2 regions of the Deinococcus malanensis genome follow, and region 2 is predicted to be linked to the other one. Evidence: riboswitches for the same ligand, from Rfam matches in the RefSeq annotation. Region 2 holds a riboswitch; the other holds the start of a gene.
What was found. Region 2 has a riboswitch for thiamine pyrophosphate ahead of IEY49_RS03885 (thiamine ABC transporter substrate-binding protein). Riboswitches for the same ligand answer to the same signal wherever they lie in the genome.

Region 1 (3,363 bases), on a different contig from region 2:
ACACCGCCGTCCAGGGCGGCCTCCACGCGCACCACGAACTCGTCTTCCGGCTGATCCGGGCGGGGCGTGGCGACCAGATACAGCCGCCCCAGCGGGCGGGTCATGCGCCAACCTCCTCGGGCTCGCTGGCAGGACGGTCCAGGTAGATCTGCGATCCACCTTCGCGGAACTCGCGGGCCTTTTCTTCCAGCCCGGCCAGGATGTCCCCGGCGCGCAGGTCATGGCTGAGTTTCATGGAGCAGAAGTGCGGGCCGCACATGGAACAGAAGTGCGCGGTCTTGGCCGCGTCGGCCGGGAGGCTCTCGTCGTGCAGCTCACGGGCCTTTTCCGGGTCGAGTGCCAGATTGAACTGATCCTCCCAGCGGAACTCGAAGCGGGCCTGTGAGAGCGCGTTGTCGCGGGCCTGTGCTCCGGGATGGCCCTTGGCGAGATCGGCGGCGTGCGCGGCGATCCGGTAGGCAATGACGCCGTCGCGCACGTCCTGACGGTCGGGCAGGCCCAGGTGTTCCTTGGGCGTCACGTAGCACAGCATGGCCGTGCCGTACCACGCGATCTGCGCCGCACCGATGGCACTGGTGATGTGGTCGTAGCCGGGCGCGATGTCGGTGGTCAGCGGCCCCAGCGTGTAGAAGGGCGCCTCCTGGCAGACTTCCAGCTGCCGGGTCATGTTCTCGCGGATCAGCTGCATGGGCACGTGGCCGGGCCCCTCGATCATGGTCTGCACGCCCTGATCCCACGCGATCCGGGTGAGTTCACCCAACGTTTCCAGTTCCGCGAACTGCGCGGCGTCGTTGGCGTCCTCGATGCTTCCCGGGCGTAGCCCGTCCCCCAGGCTGAAGGTAACGTCGTAGGCGGCCATGATCTCGCAGATGTCGGCAAAGTGCGTGTACAGGAAATTCTCGCGGTGGTGCGCCAGGCACCACTTGGCCAGGATGCTGCCACCGCGCGACACGATGCCGGTGCGCCGCCGCGCCGAGAGCGGAATGTGCGCCAGTCGCACGCCCGCGTGCACCGTGAAGTAGTCCACGCCCTGCTCGGCCTGCTCGATCAGCGTGTCGCGGTACACCTCCCAGGTCAGGTCCTCGGCCACGCCGCTCACCTTTTCCAGTGCCTGATAGATCGGAACGGTGCCAATGGGCACAGGGCTGCCCCGCACGATCCACTCACGCGTCTGGTGGATGTATTTGCCGGTGGAGAGGTCCATGACCGTATCGGCTCCCCAGCGGGTGGCCCAGACCATCTTCTCGACCTCCTCCTCGATGCTGCTGGTCACGATGCTGGTACCGAGGTTGGCGTTGATCTTGACCCGGAAATTCCGGCCGATGATGGTGGGTTCCAGTTCCGGGTGATTGATGTTGGCGGGAATGACTGCGCGTCCGCGCGCCACTTCCGAACGCACGAATTCCGGCGTGATGACGCGGGGAATGGCCGCGCCGAAGCTCTGGCCGGGGTGCTGGTGGGTCAGCGTGAACTCGTCGGCCTGACGCAGGTTCTCGCGCAGGGCCACGAACTCCATTTCCGGGGTGATTTCCCCGCGCAACGCCGCCTGCATCTGGGTGATGGCCTGCCCGGTGCGGGCGCGGCGCGGCAGGGGCAGTGCCGGAAAGGGCATGGGTCCAGCGCCGTCCAGGCGGGCCGAAAAGCGCTCGGTCTGTGTTTCCAGACACGGGTCGGTCGCCAGCCAGGGCCGGGCGTGTGGCAGGCCCCGGCGCGGGTCGATGCTCACGGCCGGATCGGTATAGGGGCCACTGGTATCGGGTACCAGGACGGTGGGGTTGGAGGTGCGGCGCGTCAGGCTGCCCACCATTTCCAGCGTGGCGGACTGGTGAATGGCGCGCACCGGTACGCGAACCTGCGGGTGCAGGGCGCCGCTCAGGTACTGCTTTTCACTGTTAGGGAAGGGCGTGGTGGTCAGGGCGGGGGGATCAACAGGTGCGGTCATGGGATCTCCACATGGGGCCGGGCAATGGCCCAGGGCAAATGAATCAGGACACAGGCGGCGCACCGGGGCGGCCCGTCGGGGAATGGCACTCGAATGTCAGGTCAACACGTTATGGAAGATCCGCGCCTGGTCGCTTGAAAGCGCACGCCCGCCCTTCTCTGCTGGTCCAAAAAATCACCCTCCCCCAAAGCAACTTCGGAGGAGGGCGGTATCTGTCGTTTCCGCACCTGTCACTCTCCCTCCGCTGGTATGAACCAGATCAGGTTCCTAGGGTTAGGCCGTAAAAAAAGGCCCTCTCAGCCCCGCTTTCGGCTATTGCGGCCTGAGCGTGGGCACCCCTGGTGACGCTTCCGAGTGTGCCACCACGGCCGGGCCGGGTCAAGCGAAAGGTTCGGACGGGCCGTCACCGTGCCCTCTACACTCGGAACGTGAGGCACAACATCGCAGGATCGTCGCCCTGGGAGGCAGTGATGGGATACTCGCGCGCCGTGCGGGTAGGCAACGTGGTGCAGGTCTCCGGCACGACCGCCACCGTGAACGGGGATGTGGTGGGGGTCGGAGACGCCTACACCCAGACTGTCGCAGTTCTGGACATCATTTGCGGGGCGCTGAGGGCAGCTGGCGCTGAACCCGAGGACGTGGTGCGTACCCGGATCTATGTCACCGACATCGCCCACTGGGAAGAGATCGGGCGAGCACATGGAGAGGTGTTCGGCCAGATCAGGCCGGCTGCGACCATGGTGCAGGTGGCCGCTCTGATCGACCCGCGTCACCTCGTGGAGATCGAAGCCGAAGCGATCGTTCCATGAGTCTGGACAGGCAAATCGAACTTGACCGTAAGCTGCGTGCCGCCATACAGGAGGACCTCCGTGTGACATACGCGCTGGCGTATGGAAGCTTCACTCAGGGCACGGCCGACCGGTTCTCTGATCTGGAGTACTGGCTGTTCGTACGGCCGGAAACTCTGGCGGCTTTCGACGTGAGCGGCTGGCTGGAGGCCATTACACCCGTCCATCACCTGCTGGTCAACGAGTTCGGCACGCCCACGGCGATATTGCCAGGACTGTTAAGGGTGGAAGTGCATGTGGCGTCGCATGACGAACTGGCCGGTGTCGCGGCGTGGCCCGGCGAACATGTGCGTCCGCAACGGATGCTGGTCAAGGACCAGGACGGTGCGTTGGCGGCCATTCTGCAGACCCTGAGCGGCAAACAGCTGAATCCGACGGCCGAGGCGCAGCAGATTCTCGACCGCACCCTGAACTGGCTGGCGTTCGGTCTGAACGTGCTGGCTCGCGGTGAACAGGTGCGCGCCCTGGAACTGCTGTGGTGGGTGCGGGGCGGCGTGCTGCGTCTGGCATGCCTGGAGGCCGGACAGACGGAGTACTGGCTCAGTCCTGCCCGCCTGGCAGAGCAGCGCCTGC
Region 2 (3,363 bases):
AGTGCTGGCCGCCACGCCTGTGAGGCGCGGACCGTCAGCAACCCCAGGACTCCGCCGCTGAGGCCCCCGTAGACTGCGCCCAGCAGACCAAGCCCTAAGGTCAGCTGCGCCAACCCCAGGGTCTGCCCCAGCGCCCCTTCGTGATAGGCGCCGGCGAAGGCCAGCAGCCCCCCTACCGGCAGAATCAGCAGTCCGGCTGTGCTTCCGGCCGCAATAGCGGATCGCCAGCGCGCCTGCGACCGGGTCAGGCCCAGGCGGGGAATCGGCAGCCCACGGGTGGACAGCGCCCCCGCCAGCGCAAAGCCCACGATGACACTGAGCAGTGCACCGAAGGTGCCCACGACCGTGCGCACATAGGGCTGATCGCCTGGCACCAGCGCCAGCACCAGCGTCACAGCCCCACGTGCCAGCAGCACGCCTGCCAGCAGTCCGGCCAGCGCCGACCAGGCCAGGCGGCGGATGGTCAGGGGTGGGCGTTCGGTCGGCAGCAGGCGCATCGCGGCACCCAGGATAGGGGTGAACGTGGCGCCGTCATACGGACCTGAAGAAAAACCGGGTCTGCACCTCGGCGCCACCTCCGTTTACTGCGGCAAAAAAGGCGTTCTCGGCCCTGGCCCGGATCAGCGGGCCCGCAGCACCTGGGTGATCCAGGCGTCTACCAGGCGCTGGGGGTTGGCGGTGACATTCGGTGCGGCCGCCCTGACGTCCGGCTGCTGAGCGAAGCGGTACACCGGGTCGAGCCTGGTTCCACTGGCTGCCGGATACACCCACATTCGGGTGGGAATATCCGCCTGGACCGGCGCGCTGAGCATGAAGTCCACGAACTTGCGGGCCAGGGTTCCCTGCTTCGTGCCTTTCAGGATGCCGACCCCTTCGATCTGCAGGTAGGTGCTGCCGGGCAGGAACAGGTTGGCGGTCGGGCTCTGGGCCGGCAGCTTCTTGGGATCATAGCCGTCGGCGTAGAACACTTCCGCAGCGGGGCTGCTGGCGTAGCTCAGCACGATGGGATATTTCCCGCCGTTGCGGCTGAACTCCTTGTAGTAGGCGTCGCTCCAACCACGGGTAACTTTCAGGCCGCCGGCCCGCGCGGCTTTCCACCACGCCCACGCACCGGCTTCGCCGTAGTGGTTTACGGTGGCCAGCAGGAACGCCAGGCCAGGGCTGCTGGTCGCCGGGCTGCTCACCACGGTCAGGCGCGCGTACTCGGGCTTCTTCAGGTCATCCAGTGTGCGGGGCAGTGCCAGGCCTGCTTTCTCGAAGTAGGCCCGGTCGTAGTTCAGGGCCACGTAACCGTAGTCCACACTGGTCAGGAGGCCGGTGTCGTCCAGCCGGTAACGGGCGGGCACACCGGCCTGGGCCGGTGACCGGTAGGCTTCCAGGATTCCGGCCGTCCTGGCCCGGGCCAGCAGGCTGTTGTCCAGGCCGTAGACCACATCGGCCACTGGCGCGCGGCGGGTCAGGATCAGGCGGCTGAGCAACTCACCCGCGTCGCCGCCCTTCACAAAGCGTACGCGGGCCTTGTTGGCAGCCTCGAACTGAGCGATCAGTTTCTTGTCCACGGAAAAGCTGTCGTGGGTAATCACGGTCAGGGTGCTCTGGGCACCGGCAGCACCCAGCATCAGCAGGGCAGAACACAGAATCTTACGCATAGAAAATCCCCTCGCGTCACGAGAGGGGAGGCGCAGGCCATGACTGACGCCGTGGCCTGGTCACACTCCCTCCGCCGGTATGACCCGGTTCAGGTTCCAAGGGTTTTTCTCAGTCCTGCTCCTCAGGACACCCCCGGTGACGCACCCGCGAGCATAGCGCAGGCGTAGGCTGCGGAGTATGCCGCGACTCCTGGTGGCCTCTTGAACCTGCGCAACCGTGCCGCCCCTGTGCTGCTGGTCCTGGGCATCGTCCTGGTGGCCCTCAACCTGCGCCCGGTGATTGCCGGGTTCGGTCCGCTGCTGGCGCCTATCCAGCGGGATCTGGCGGTCAGTGCGGCCACCGTCAGTCTGCTGACCACCATTCCGCTGCTGTGCTGGGGCGCGCTGGCCCTGGTGGCTCCAGCGCTGGCCCGCGCCCGAAGTGCCGAAGTGGTGATCCTGGGGTGTCTTGGACTGATTGTCCTGGGCGCAGCGCTGCGTGCTGGTCCCACCTTTCCCTGGATTCTGGCCGGGACCCTGCTGGTGGGGGCCGGCATCGCGGTGGTCAATGTGCTGCTGCCCAGCCTGATCCGGCGGGATTTTCCCGGCCGTCTGGGCCTGATGACCGGGATCTACACCACGGCTGTCGTGGGTGGGGCCACCGTGGCGTCGGCCGTGGCGGTGCCTTTACAGGGTGCGCTGGGCGGCTCGTGGCGGCTGGCGCTGGGCGTCTGGGCAGGACTGGCTGTCCTGGGAGCCCTGGCCTGGTGGCCGGTCGTGATTGGGCGACCGGTACGCAGCGGCCTGCAGCCCATGCCATCCGGGCGGGTGTGGACCAACCCGGCGGCACTGCCGCTGACGCTGTACATGGGCACGCAGTCACTGGTGTTCTTCACCTGGCTGACCTGGCTGCCCAGAATACTGCTGGACCGTGGTGTCAGCAGCGCCGAAGCTGGGATGTTACTGTCACTGGGCAATCTGGTGCAGCTTCCGTTTACGCTGGCAGTGCCCGTGCTGGCCGCACGCCTGCCTTCCGCCCGGCCGCTGGTGGTGGCCCTTAGCACCGCCTTCGCGGCCGGGCTGGCTGGCCTGCTGCTGCTCCCCCAGGTCCCCAACCTGGTGTGGGTGCTGCTGCTCGGGGCGGCGTCGGGCAGTGCCTTTCCGCTGGCGCTGTACCTGATCGCCCGGCGGGCCCGCAATACGGCTGAGGCGCCCGGGCTTTCGGCCGTAGCGCAGGGGTATGGCTACCTGCTGGCCGCCACCGGCCCCTTCCTGTTCGGAGCGGTGCATGACTTCACGGGTGACTGGAGCCCGCCGCTGATCCTGTTGCTGGGGTTCACTGCACTGGTCCTGATCAGCGGATGGTGGGCCAGTGGAGAACCTGCCGAACGTCTGGAGGTCGCATGAGTTTCTTTCTGGTCGCCTGGCTGGTCGTTCTGGACCCGGCCGGACGTGTGCTGCTGGGACGCCGGGCTGGCGTGGCCTATGCAGAAGGCCTGTGGGGACTGCCGGGTGGCCGGGTCGAGCGTGGAGAGGCGCTGGCCCACGCCGCGGTCCGGGAAGCGGCCGAAGAAGTGGGACTTCATGTCGATCCGGGTCGTCTCAGCCCCCTGGGGGTCGCCCGGTACGACCTGGGGGAGGCTCATGGCGTGGACTTCCTGTTTGTGGCCCGGATCTGGGAGGGCGAGCCTGCGCCACTCGAAAACACTTCGGAAGTCGGCTGGTTTCACCCCGG

Region 1: linked by a shared signal. The riboswitch ahead of thiC (phosphomethylpyrimidine synthase ThiC) and the one ahead of IEY49_RS03885 (thiamine ABC transporter substrate-binding protein) in region 2 are both predicted to bind thiamine pyrophosphate.

The regions. Positions count from the first base shown of each region.
Region 1 covers NZ_BMPP01000010.1:154,561-157,923, reverse strand. The annotation lists gene thiE (thiamine phosphate synthase) at 1-104, opposite strand, end outside; gene thiC (phosphomethylpyrimidine synthase ThiC) at 101-1,942, opposite strand; TPP riboswitch at 2,161-2,292, opposite strand; gene IEY49_RS12980 (RidA family protein) at 2,371-2,751, shown strand; gene IEY49_RS12975 (hypothetical protein) at 2,814-3,363, shown strand, end outside.
Region 2 covers NZ_BMPP01000002.1:308,739-312,101, reverse strand. The annotation lists gene IEY49_RS03890 (phospholipase D-like domain-containing protein) at 1-497, opposite strand, end outside; gene IEY49_RS03885 (thiamine ABC transporter substrate-binding protein) at 621-1,649, opposite strand; TPP riboswitch at 1,698-1,794, opposite strand; gene IEY49_RS03880 (CynX/NimT family MFS transporter) at 1,851-3,035, shown strand; gene IEY49_RS03875 (NUDIX domain-containing protein) at 3,032-3,363, shown strand, end outside.